Regions from separate parts of the Acidovorax sp. GW821-FHT09A11 genome, predicted to be linked through region 2. Evidence: predicted binding sites of a transcription regulator. Region 2 holds the regulator's gene; the other holds the start of a gene.
What was found. The regulator sigma-54, encoded in region 2, starts transcription at its own class of promoters, with help from an activator protein. The targets are predictions, from matches to a motif close to TGGCANGNAANCTGCTTT.
Positions count from the first base shown of each region.

Region 1: a site for sigma-54 is predicted at 2,849-2,866, ahead of nirB (nitrite reductase large subunit NirB). Genes of this name have one in related genera too.

Region 1 covers NZ_JBWKPS010000002.1:82,651-88,494, reverse strand. Annotated here, with positions in the region: gene pheT (phenylalanine--tRNA ligase subunit beta) at 1-558, shown strand, start outside; gene AC07PV_RS04375 (integration host factor subunit alpha) at 582-908, shown strand; gene AC07PV_RS04370 (MerR family transcriptional regulator) at 1,006-1,440, shown strand; tRNA gene AC07PV_RS04365 (tRNA-Pro) at 1,471-1,547, shown strand; gene AC07PV_RS04360 (single-stranded DNA-binding protein) at 1,793-2,092, shown strand; gene AC07PV_RS04355 (hypothetical protein) at 2,273-2,476, opposite strand; gene nirB (nitrite reductase large subunit NirB) at 3,099-5,633, shown strand; gene nirD (nitrite reductase small subunit NirD) at 5,841-5,844, shown strand, end outside.
Region 2 covers NZ_JBWKPS010000007.1:219,279-225,122, reverse strand. Annotated here, with positions in the region: gene AC07PV_RS19020 (SPOR domain-containing protein) at 1-576, shown strand, start outside; gene AC07PV_RS19015 (thiol:disulfide interchange protein DsbA/DsbL) at 656-1,312, shown strand; gene lptA (lipopolysaccharide transport periplasmic protein LptA) at 1,523-2,179, shown strand; gene lptB (LPS export ABC transporter ATP-binding protein) at 2,176-2,961, shown strand; gene AC07PV_RS19000 (RNA polymerase factor sigma-54) at 3,218-4,807, shown strand; gene AC07PV_RS18995 (acyl-CoA thioesterase) at 4,899-5,381, shown strand; gene AC07PV_RS18990 (THUMP domain-containing class I SAM-dependent RNA methyltransferase) at 5,378-5,844, shown strand, end outside.

The DNA of each region.
Region 1 (5,844 bases), on a different contig from region 2:
GGCGATCTCGAGGCCTTGCTGGCGCCGCTGCGAGCCACGTTCGAGCCGGCCGTCCATCCTGCGATGCACCCCGGCCGTTGCGCGCGGGTGCTCCTCAACGGGCGGGCCGTGGGTTTCGTGGGCGAGCTGCACCCGCAGTGGCGCCAATCGTGGGAGCTCCCGCAAGCGCCGGTGATGTTTGAACTCGAACTGGATGCCGTATTGCAGCGTGCAGTGCCCCAATTCAAGTCCGTGGCCAAGCACCAGTCCGTCGAACGTGATCTGGCGGTGGTGGTCGCTGAGCGGGTCACCCATGCCGAGGTCATGGCGGCGGTCCAGCAAGCGGTGCCCGGCGCAATGCTGCGTTCGGCCGTGCTGTTCGATGTGTACCGGCCCAAGGCGCTGCGTGCGGGCGAAGAGGCACCCGCCGGTGGCCTGGCTCCCGGGGATAAGAGCCTGGCGGTGCGCCTGACTCTGGGCAGCGACGAGGCGACGCTCACCGAGGCCGAGATCGATGCCGCTGTTCAAGCGGTGGTGGGGCAATTGGCCCAGCGCATGGGCGCACGGCTGCGTGTCTGATGATGTTCAAGGGAGCTGACGCCATGATCGAATTCGCCGTCGAAAGCCTGGAAACGCCAGCGCTGACCAAGGCACAACTGGCCGATCTGCTGTTTGACCAGATTGGCTTGAACAAGCGCGAGTCCAAGGACATGATCGACGCATTCTTCGACCTGATCTCGCAGAGCCTGGTGGAGGGCAAGGATGTGAAGTTATCGGGTTTCGGCAACTTCCAGATTCGCACCAAGGCACCACGGCCCGGGCGCAACCCGCGCACGGGCGAGGCCATTCCGATCAAGGCACGCCGCGTGGTGACGTTTCACGCCAGCAGCAAACTCAAGGAACAGATCCAGACGGCTGCCGGATCGTGAATTTGTGCCGTTTTTGTGACCAGAATGTTGCCGATGACTGGCGGTCCGTGCGCGTCTGCAGTACGCTAGCTGGCTGACCGGTTTGAATCCACCACCCATGGGCACCCCCCTTCCTTCGATCCCCGCCAAGCGCTACTTCACGATTGGTGAGGTCGCGGAGCTTTGTGGCGTCAAGCCCCACGTATTGCGTTACTGGGAGCAGGAGTTCACTCAACTGCGCCCCATGAAGCGGCGTGGCAACCGGCGCTACTACCAGCATCATGAAGTGCTCATGATCCGCCGCATCCGGGATCTGCTGTATGACCAGGGGTTCACCATCAGTGGCGCGCGCAATCGCCTGCAGGAGCTTGCGCATCCCGCCCGCGATGAGGCAGGGGCCGACGGCGCGATGAACGGGTTTGATTCCGAGATGCCCAGCATGCTGGTGGACAGCGCACGCGATCTTTCCATCGATGCGATGGGCATCACGCTGGACTCCAATGCGGTGCGCAAAGAATTATTTGAAATTCGGGCGCTACTTTCTCTGGGTTGACCTTTTTTCTGCATATAATCTAAGTCTTGTCGGCGTGTAGCGCAGCCTGGTAGCGCACTTGCATGGGGTGCAAGGGGTCGCGAGTTCGAATCCCGCCACGCCGACCATTGTTAGCAAAAGCCCAGAACCGAAAGGTTCTGGGCTTTTTTGCTTGGTCGCGGAAAAACATGCCACACGGCCTGGGGTGAAATGAAAGGCGGCTTGCTGCTGCGTGCTGTGCAGGCATGGTGGCGATACCGAGCCCCCGCTGATCAGCAGGCTCCCTGTCGAGGTAGTGCTGACATGTGGTCAGCCCGTGTTGCGGTTGCCCCCGCCAAAACCAAAGTAGCGGCTCGCCCCGCAAAGGACTCTCATGATCGATGGACTGGTGGCCGGCAGGCTGTATGGCGAGGCCGAGCGGCGTACTGACAAGGCCGGGAAGCCTTTTACCGTCTCCAAGGTGCGAGCAAGCACCGCGGATGGCGAGACGCTGTTCGTCAACGTGATTGCATTTGAGGCAGGGGTCTGCGCCTCCATGCACGCCCTGCGCGATGGAGACTCTGTGGCGCTGGCGGGAAGCATCACGCCAAGAGTCTGGACGGACAAGCAGGGAAACACGCGGCCCGCGCTGGACATGGTCGCGCACCGCCTGCTCACGCTGCACGGCGAATAAAAAACAAGGCGATGCAAAACTGATCCTGCGACTCGCGCTCGCCACGGCGTGACGTGCCAACGGGCGGTGCAAGAGGAGAGGGTGGGCGAGTCCAGCCGCCTGCCTGGGCGGTGCTTGCGACGGATACCCTGCCGCGCACGAAACAGCATTGAAAACGTGGCTGCTGCCAGGTCGCAGCGATCAGGTTGGTTTTTGGGGTGCTGGCTGGTCCTGCGCGAATCCCAGTGCCTTGAGTTCTTCTTCGCTCAGGTGCAGTTCCGTCAGCTCGGGTTGCCGCGCTTCGACCGTGCGCCTGCGTTCATAGTTGGTGGGCGGCCCTTTTTCCACTTGCCGGCGGTCCTTTCCGCTGCGCCTGTCCGCGCTGCCTCTGCGTTCCACGCTCATGTTGGTAGTCCTCATATAGGAAAAAAAAGCTCTGGGATTCCTGCCCTGGCTGGCCATCCTTTCAGGAGCACTGAACAGGTGTCCTGACCGGCCGGACTGCATCGTCTCAGTCTGCATGAGGCGGGCACGTTTGAAAAAGAAAGAATGGCAACAAACCAGCACACGGCACGCCTTCCAGGTATCAGAACTCCTGGCTGTCCCTGGGGCATTCCGACGCGGTCTGCCTGCGGCAATTTGTCCCAACCTGAGGCGATGCCCTGATTTGGTGATGGTTTGCACCGCATTGATGCGACTCCGTGCCGGCCGGGTCGCTGATGCCAACCCGCTTGCCCGCTCCTGGCGAGCGCGATGTGGCCGCAGGGGTTGAAAGGGCGGCATGGATATTGCGATCTACCGTTGCATGTCTGCCGGTAAAGCTGCCGTCGGACCGACCAACACCCTCCGCTAATGATGGCGGAACCCCCGGACGAGCGAGGCTATGAGCCTCTCGTGGGGTCGTTCCAATCCACACCCGTGCCGTTGCGGAGGGTGAGGTGCACTGGTTGCCTCCCTCGGGGCTGCCGATGCACAGCATCCCTGCACTTGCCCTCCGGGCGGCCCGGTCCATTGCAGGATCACTAGCATGAAAATCGTTCTCATCGGCCACGGCATGGTCGGCCACAAGTTCCTCGAAAGCCTGGCCGAGACCGGCATGACCGGCGTCGAGGTCACCGTGCTGTGCGAGGAGCCACGCCCCGCCTACGACCGGGTGCACCTCTCCGCCTTCTTCAGCGGCACCACGGCCGAGCAACTCTCCCTGGTCGAGCCCGGCTTCTTCGAGCGCACCGGCTTCACCCTGCGCCTGGCGGCGCGGGCCGCTTCGGTGGACCGCCGCATTCGCACCGTGACCACGGTCGACGGCGAGGTGCTGCACTATGACAAGCTGGTGCTGGCCACTGGCTCCAACCCCTTCGTGCCCCAGGTGCCGGGGCGCGACCGCGACCACTGCTTCGTCTACCGCACCATCGAAGACCTGGAGGCCATGCAGGCCTCGGGCGCCAAATCCAAGACCGGCGTGGTTGTGGGCGGCGGTCTGCTGGGTCTGGAATGCGCCAAGGCGCTGCGCGACATGGGCCTGGAAACCCATGTGGTCGAGTTCGCCCCGCGCCTCATGGCCGTGCAGGTGGACGAGGGCGGCGGCCGCGTGCTGCGCGCCAAGATCGAGGAGCTGGGCGTGCAGGTACACACCGGCCGCAACACTCAGGAGATCACCAATGGCGCCCGTGCGCGCCACCGGATGGTGTTTGCCGACGGGACCTGGCTGGAGACGGACATGATCGTCTTCTCCGCCGGCATCCGCCCGCGCGACGAGCTGGCGCGCCAGAGCCTGCTGGCCGTCGGCCCGCGCGGTGGCGTGGCCATCGACAGCGCCTGCCGTACCAGCGACCACGACGTCTACGCCATCGGCGAATGCGCCTCGTGGAACGAGCAGACCTTCGGCCTGGTGGCACCCGGCTACGACATGGCCCGTGTGGCCGCCCGCCACATCGCAGGCGAGACCGACGCCGCCTTCGTCGGCGCCGACATGAGCACCAAGCTCAAGCTCATGGGCGTGGACGTGGCCAGCATCGGCGACGCCCATGCGAAAACGCCCCACAGCCGCACCTGCCAGTATGTGGACGAGCGCCGCCAAGTCTACAAGAAGATCGTCATCAGCGAAGACGGCAAGCAACTGCTGGGCGCCGTGCTGATTGGCGATGCCACCGAATACGGCACGCTGCTGCAGATGGCCCTGAACGGCATCACGCTGCCCGAGGACCCCGAGTTCCTGATCTTCCCGTCCAGCGATGGCAAGGCCAAACCCGGCCTGGGCGTGGATGCCCTGCCCGACACGGCACAGATCTGCTCGTGCAACAACGTCACCAAGGCCGGCATCTGCGAAGCCGTGGGCAATGGCGCCTGCACCATCGCAGAGATGAAGGCCTGCACCAAGGCCGGTGCCACCTGCGGCGGCTGCGTGCCCCTGGTCACCCAGGTCATGAAAGCCGAGATGGCGCGCCGCGGCATGGCCGTGAACAACCACATCTGCGAGCACTTCGCGTACTCGCGCCAGGAGATCTACCACCTGGTGCGCGTGGGCAACATCAGGAGCTTCGCGGAGTTGCTGGCCCAGCATGGCAAGGGCATGGGCTGCGACATCTGCAAGCCGGTGGCGGCCAGCGTGTTCGCCTCGTGCTGGAACGAGTTCGTGCTCAAGAAGGAGCTGGCCGGCCTGCAGGACAGCAATGACTACTACCTGGGCAACATCCAGAAGGACGGCACCTACTCGGTGGTGCCGCGCATGCCCGGTGGCGAGGTCACGCCCGACGGCCTGATCGCCGTGGGCCAGGTGGCCAAAAAGTACGGCCTGTACACCAAGGTCACCGGCGGTGCGCGGGTGGACATGTTCGGGGCGCGCCTGGAGCAACTGCCCCTGATCTGGGAAGAGCTGATCACCGCCGGGTTCGAGTCCGGCCATGCCTACGGCAAGTCGCTGCGCACGGTCAAGAGCTGCGTGGGCTCGACCTGGTGCCGCTATGGCGTGGGCGACAGCGTGGGCCTGGCCGTGGAGCTGGAGAACCGCTACAAGGGCCTGCGTGCTCCGCACAAGATCAAGTTCGGCGTCTCGGGCTGCACGCGCGAATGCGCCGAGGCGCAGGGCAAGGACATCGGCATCATCGCCACCGAAAAGGGCTGGAACCTCTACATCTGCGGCAACGGCGGCATGAAGCCGCGCCATGCCGAGCTGTTCGCGTCCGACCTGTCCAAGGAAGACCTGGTGCGCATGATCGACCGGGTGCTGATGTTCTACGTGCGCACGGCCGACCGGCTGCAGCGCACCAGCACCTGGCGCGAGAACCTCGAAGGTGGCCTCGACTACCTCAAGGACGTGCTGCAAAAGGACAGCCTGGGTCTGTGCGCCGAGCTCGAATCGCAGATGCAGAACGTGGTCGATACCTACCAGTGCGAATGGAAGACCGCCGTGACCGACCCCGAGACGCGCAAGCGCTTCCGCTCGTTCGTGAACAGCGACAAGGCCGACGAGAACGTGCTCTTCGTCGAGGAGCGCGGCCAGATCCGCCCGGCCCGCGCGGAGGAGCGCGGCGCCAAGGTCATCCCCATCCGCCAGGCCGCCTGACATGAAGCAGCCCCTGAGTCGCTTCGCGCCTTCACCCTTCTCTCGACGCGCTGTGCGAGTCCGGGAGGGGGGGCGCCCCCAGCGCATGCGCTGGATACGCCGCCTTCGCGGCGGGGCGGCCCTTGCGTGGGGCACTGGTGTCGGCTGCGCCAGTTGCGCGCGCTGCGGGCAACCTGTAGCGCAATGAATCAATAACGGAGAACTCCCATGA
Region 2 (5,844 bases):
GCACTGGCGGTGGCCGTGTACGTGACCAAGGTGCCGGTGCCCTTCCTCAACAAGGGCAACGGGCGGGGCGTGGACATGGATGCCGCCGAATCCCAGAAGAACAAGAACTGGGACCCGAACTCTCCGCTGTACGGCAAGAACCCCGCGCGTCCCCCCGCGCCGGCGGTGGCGGCGGCTTCCGCGCCCGCCTCCGCGGCGGCGCCCGAGGTGCGGGCGGCCGCCTCCGCGCCCAAGCCGGTTGCCAGCAAGCCCGAGGCGGCCAAGGCCGAAAGCAAGCCCGGCGCCGATCCGCTGGGCGATCTGGCCGTCGCCAAGGCCGCCGCCAAGGGCAACCTGGACCCGTTCGACTACTTCGTGCAGGCCGGGGCATTCCGCACCCAGGCCGATGCGGATGCCCAGCGCGCCAAGCTGGCCATGCTGGGCTGGGAGGCCCGGGTGAGCGAGCGCGAGCAAAATGGGCGGGCCGTGTTCCGCGTGCGCGTGGGCCCGTTCACCAAGCGCGATGATGCCGAGCAGCTCAAGGAAAAGCTCGACGGCGCCGGGGTGGAATCGGCCCTGGTGCGGGTGCAGCGCTGAACTGCCGCGCAGCGGGAGCTGAACTTTTTGCGGGGGCATGGCTCACATCCCCCAGACCAGAACCAGGAGAGTCTTTGCCATGAAACGCCGTGAGTTTTCTTTGTCCGCCGCCTCGGCGGTTGCCGCTTCCGCCCTGACGCTGCCAGTGGCCACCCCCGCGCTGGCCCAGGCCCGCCAGTTCAAGGAGGGCAAGGACTTCAAGCGGCTGGACAAGCCCGTGGCGCCCGATGCGCCCGCCGGCAAGGTCGATGTGATCGAATTCTTCTGGTACAGCTGCCCCCACTGCCACGCCTTCGAGCCCACGCTCGACGCATGGGTGAAGAGCGCCCCCAAGGACATGAGCATCCGCCGCATGCCCGTGGCCTTCAATGCCAGCTTCGTGCCGCAGCAAAAGCTCTACTACACGCTCGAAGGCATGGGCAAGCTCGACGCGCTGCACGCCAAGGTGTTCCGCGCCATCCATGTGGAAAAGCAGAAGCTGGCCAAGGACGACGAAATCCTGGCCTGGGTGACCCAGCAGGGGGTCGATGCCGCCAAGTTCAAGGAGGTCTACGGCTCCTTCACCGTGTCCAACCAGGTGCGCCGTGCGTCGCAGCTGCAGGACGCGTATGGCGTGGAAGGCGTGCCTTCCATGGGCGTGGCCGGCAAGTACTACACCGATGGCACCATGGCCGGCAACATGCAGAACGTGCTGCAGGTGGTGGAGCACCTGGCCGCCACGGCGAAAAAGGGGTGACGCCTCCTTGAAGGAAGCGTGGCCCTCGTGAGCCGCCTTCCTGCCAAGGGGAACGCACCCGGCGGCCCGGCAGCGCCGGCTCCACGGGTGCAGGCGTCGGCTTCCAAGCGCCGACGGCCTCGGATGTCCCAAGAAGAAGCCCGCGGATGCGGGCTTTTTTCATGGCGCGCGCCGTGGGGTGGCTACAATGACCTGCAAGATTCGTGCCCTATGAACTACCGCATCCTCCCCCACCTCCTGCTTGTCGCCCTGGCCTGCCATCTGGGCGCGGCGCACGCCGAAAAGGCCGACCGCGCCAAGCCCATGAACATCGAGGCCGACGCCTTGCGACACGATGAGCTCAAGCAGACCAGCGTGTTCTCGGGCCGCGTGGTCATGACCAAGGGCTCCATCGTGCTGCGCGGCGCGCGGCTGGACGTGCGCCAGGACGCCGACGGCTACCAGTACGGCGTGGTCACGGCCGAGGCGGGCAAGCGGGCCTTCTTCCGCCAGAAGCGCGATACCGTGGCCGGCGCGCCGGACGAGTTCATCGAAGGCGAGAGCGAAGTCATCGAGTACGACGGCAAGGCCGACAACGTGCGCTTCATCACCCGCGCCGAACTGCGCCGCTACCGCGGGGCGGTCCTCAGCGACGAGATCACCGGCGCCGTGATCGTCTACAACAACCTCACCGATGTGTTCACCGTGGACGGCAAGCGCACCCCCGCGACCAATGCGGCGGGCGATGCGCCCGCGCCCGGCAGCCGGGTGCGGGCGGTGCTCGCGCCCAAGGACCCGCCCGCCGGTACCGCCGCGCCGGAGGCCGCGCCCCCGGCATCGGCGCCGGTGCTGCGCCCCAGCAACAGCCTTGGCGGCGGCTCCAAGTGAGCGCGCAGCCCGTCAGCCCCGGTCCTGACACCCAGGCGGGCAGCCGCCTGGAGGTGCAGCACCTGGCCAAGTCGTATGGCAGCCGCAAGGTCGTCAAGGATGTGTCGCTGGTCGTGCAAAAGGGCGAGGTCGTGGGCCTGCTGGGGCCCAACGGCGCGGGCAAGACCACCTCGTTCTACATGATCGTGGGCCTGGTGCGCAGCGACGCGGGCGACATCCGCATCGACGGCCATTCGGTGGCCCACATGCCCATCCACCGCCGCTCGCGGCTGGGGCTGTCCTACCTGCCGCAGGAAGCCTCCATCTTCCGCAAGCTCACGGTCGAAGAGAACGTGCGCGCGGTGCTGGAGCTGCAGCGCGCGGACGACGACGGCAAGCCGCTGTCGCGCGAGGCCATCGAAGAGCGTCTCACGGCCTTGCTCCAGGAGCTGCGCGTGGACCACCTGCGGGCCTCGCCCGCCATGGCCCTGTCGGGCGGCGAGCGCCGCCGCGTCGAGATCGCCCGCGCGCTGGCCACGCAGCCGCGCTTCATCCTGCTGGACGAGCCCTTTGCGGGCATCGACCCCATCGCCGTGATCGAGATCCAGCGCATCATCGGTTTTCTCAAGGCGCGCGGCATCGGCGTGCTCATCACCGACCACAACGTGCGCGAGACGCTGGGCATCTGCGACCACGCCTTCATCATCAGCGATGGCCAGGTGCTGGCCCAGGGCACGCCGTCCGAGATCGTGGACAACGCCGAAGTGCGCCGGGTGTACCTGGGCGAACATTTCCGCATGTAGACATGGCCTCCACGCTTGTCACTTCGTGTACTGCGCTGCCCCCCGAGGGGGCCTTCGCGCCTTGGGGCGGCCCGGCGGCGCGGTACGGTGCCCCCACGCTCCCCGCTGCGCGTGGTTCGCTGCCCCCCGAGGGGGCGTTCGCGCCTTGGGGCGGCCCGGCGGCGCGGTACGGTACCCCCACGCTCCCCGCTGCGCGTGGTTCGCTGCCCCCCGAGGGGGCGTTCGCGCCTTGGGGCGGCCCGGCGGCGCTCAATCAATGAAACCTGGACTCTCGCTGCGCGTCTCGCAGCATCTTGCATTGACCCCCCAGCTTCAGCAGTCCATCCGGCTGCTGCAGTTGTCCACGCTGGAACTCTCGCAGGAAGTCGAGCAGATGCTTGACGAAAACCCGTTCCTCGAACGCAACGCCGACGAGGCGCCGCGCGAGGAGTTTGGCCTGGAAGCCGCCGATACGCCGGCCCAGGCCGACGACTACAGCGCGGATGATGCTATTTTTTCAGGAGCTACCAGCGCAAGCAGTACCAGCGCTGAGGCTCAAAATGATGCTGAAACTCCGAGCGCGGGCGCCGACGAGCCCGACTGGAGCGGCGACGGCACGGTGGAGATGGCGCCCAACGACGCCGAGTGGGGCGGCGACGCCCCCGCCCGCAACCGCAACGACGCCGAAGGCGACGAGGCCGACGCCACCGAGCTGGCCCGCACGCACGAATCGCTGACCGCCTTTTTGCACCGACAGGCGCTGGCGCTGCGCCTGTCCGAGATCGACCGCGCCGCGCTGCGCTTCCTGATCGAATCGCTCAACGACGACGGCTACCTGGAGGATCCGCTCGAAGAGCTGGCCATCAGCCTGGCCGGGCCCGACGACCTGGAGCAGATCGAGGAACTGGTGCACCGCTTCACCGTGGCACAGCGGCTGCTGCAGAGCCTGGAGCCCGTGGGCGTGGGCGCGCGCGGCCTGGCCGAGTGCCTGACGCTGCAGCTCAAGGCGCTGGCCGCCGACGAGGACAGCGACATCGACCCCGACACCGTGCAGACCGCGCTGCGCGTGTGCCAGCAGCCGCTGGAGATGCTGGCGCGGCGCGACGTGCGCCGCCTCACGCAGGCCTGCGGCGACAGCGAGGAGCGCACCCGCGCCGCCATGGCGCTGATCGCCCGGCTGGAGCCGCGCCCGGGGCGCCGCTTCGCCGACGTGGAGCGCAACATCATCATCCCCGACGTGATCGTGCGCAAGGCCGGGCGCGCCAATGGCCGCGACGGGCAGCACAACTTCATCGTGCAGCTCAACCCCGACGTGATGCCGCGCCTGCGCGTGCACGACATCTATGCCGGCGCCCTGCGCGGCCACAAGGGCGGCGAGGGCCACCAGGGCATGCAGCAGCGCCTGCAGGAGGCGCGCTGGTTCATCAAGAACATCCAGCAGCGCTTTGACACCATCCTGCGCGTCTCGCGCGCCATCGTGGAGCGGCAGAAGAACTTCTTCACCCACGGCGAACTCGCCATGCGCCCGCTGGTGCTGCGCGACATCGCCGACGAGCTGGGCCTGCACGAGTCCACCATCAGCCGCGTGACCACGGCCAAGTACATGGCCACGCCCATCGGCACCTACGAGCTCAAGTACTTCTTCGGCTCGGGCCTGGGCACCGAGACCGGCGGCAATGCGTCGAGCACCGCCGTGCGCGCCCTCATCAAGCAGTTCGTGGCCGCCGAGAGCCCGACCAAGCCGCTGTCCGACAGCCAGATCGCCGAGATGCTCAAGGAGCAGGGCATCGAGTGCGCGCGCCGCACCGTCGCCAAGTACCGCGAGGCGCTCAAGATCGCGCCGGCGAATCTGCGCAAGGCGCTGTAGGCGCCTTGCGAGCGCGTGCACGGCGCATGCGCCTGGTGGCCCGTTTTTCCGCTCCGTTGCCGTCTTTCCCTCTCACTTCGCCACCCCGTCCATGGCCCGCATCGTCTTCGACCTTCCCGCGCACTTCGGTTTCGCCACCGAAATGCAGATCTACATCAGCCACGTCAACCAGGGCGGGCACCTGGACAACGCGCAGCTGCTGAGCCTCGTGTCCGAGGCCCGGGTGCGGTTTTTCCAGTCACTCGGCTACCCCGAGGCCGACGTGGGCGGGCTGTCCATCGTGGTCGGAGACATCGTGGCGCAGTACAAGTCCGAGGGGTTCCACGGCGAGACCATGCGCGTGGAGATGGCGCCTGCGGACTTCAACCGCTATGGGTTCGACCTGGTCTTTTGCATGACCGAGAAGACCTCGGGCCGCGAGGTGGCGCGCGGCAAGATCGGCATCGTTTTCATCGGCAAGGCCGGCCGCAAGGTGGCGCCGATCCCGGACTCCATCCGCCAGTTGCTGCTGGCCCGTGCCGGCACGCCGGATTCACACGCACTTTCCGAGCGCGTATCCTCACCATCGTCATGAACCAACTCCAACTTTTTCTCCCCTGCGCCGCCGGTGTGGAGGGCTTCCTGGCCGACGAGGTGCATGGCATCACCGGCCTCACGGGGCAGGATCTGCTGGTGGGCCGGGGCGGCGTGCTGCTGCGCGCCTCGTGGCGCGACGCGCTGCTGCTGAACCTGCACAGCCGCCTGGCCCAGCGCGTGCTGGTGCAGCTGGCGCACCGCCCGTACCGCTCCGAGAACGACCTCTACGCCGCCGCCAGCGACGTGGCCTGGGAAATCTGGTTCACCACGCGCCAGACCTTCAAGGTCGAGGTGACCGCCCAGCACAGCCCGCTGCAGAGCCTCAATTTCGCGGGGCTCAAGGTCAAGGACGCGGTGGCCGACCGCTTTCGCGCCAAGAGCGGCGTGCGCCCCGACGTGAACACGCAGTGGCCCGACGTGCGCATCCACCTGCACCTGACCACCGACGAAGCCACCATCTA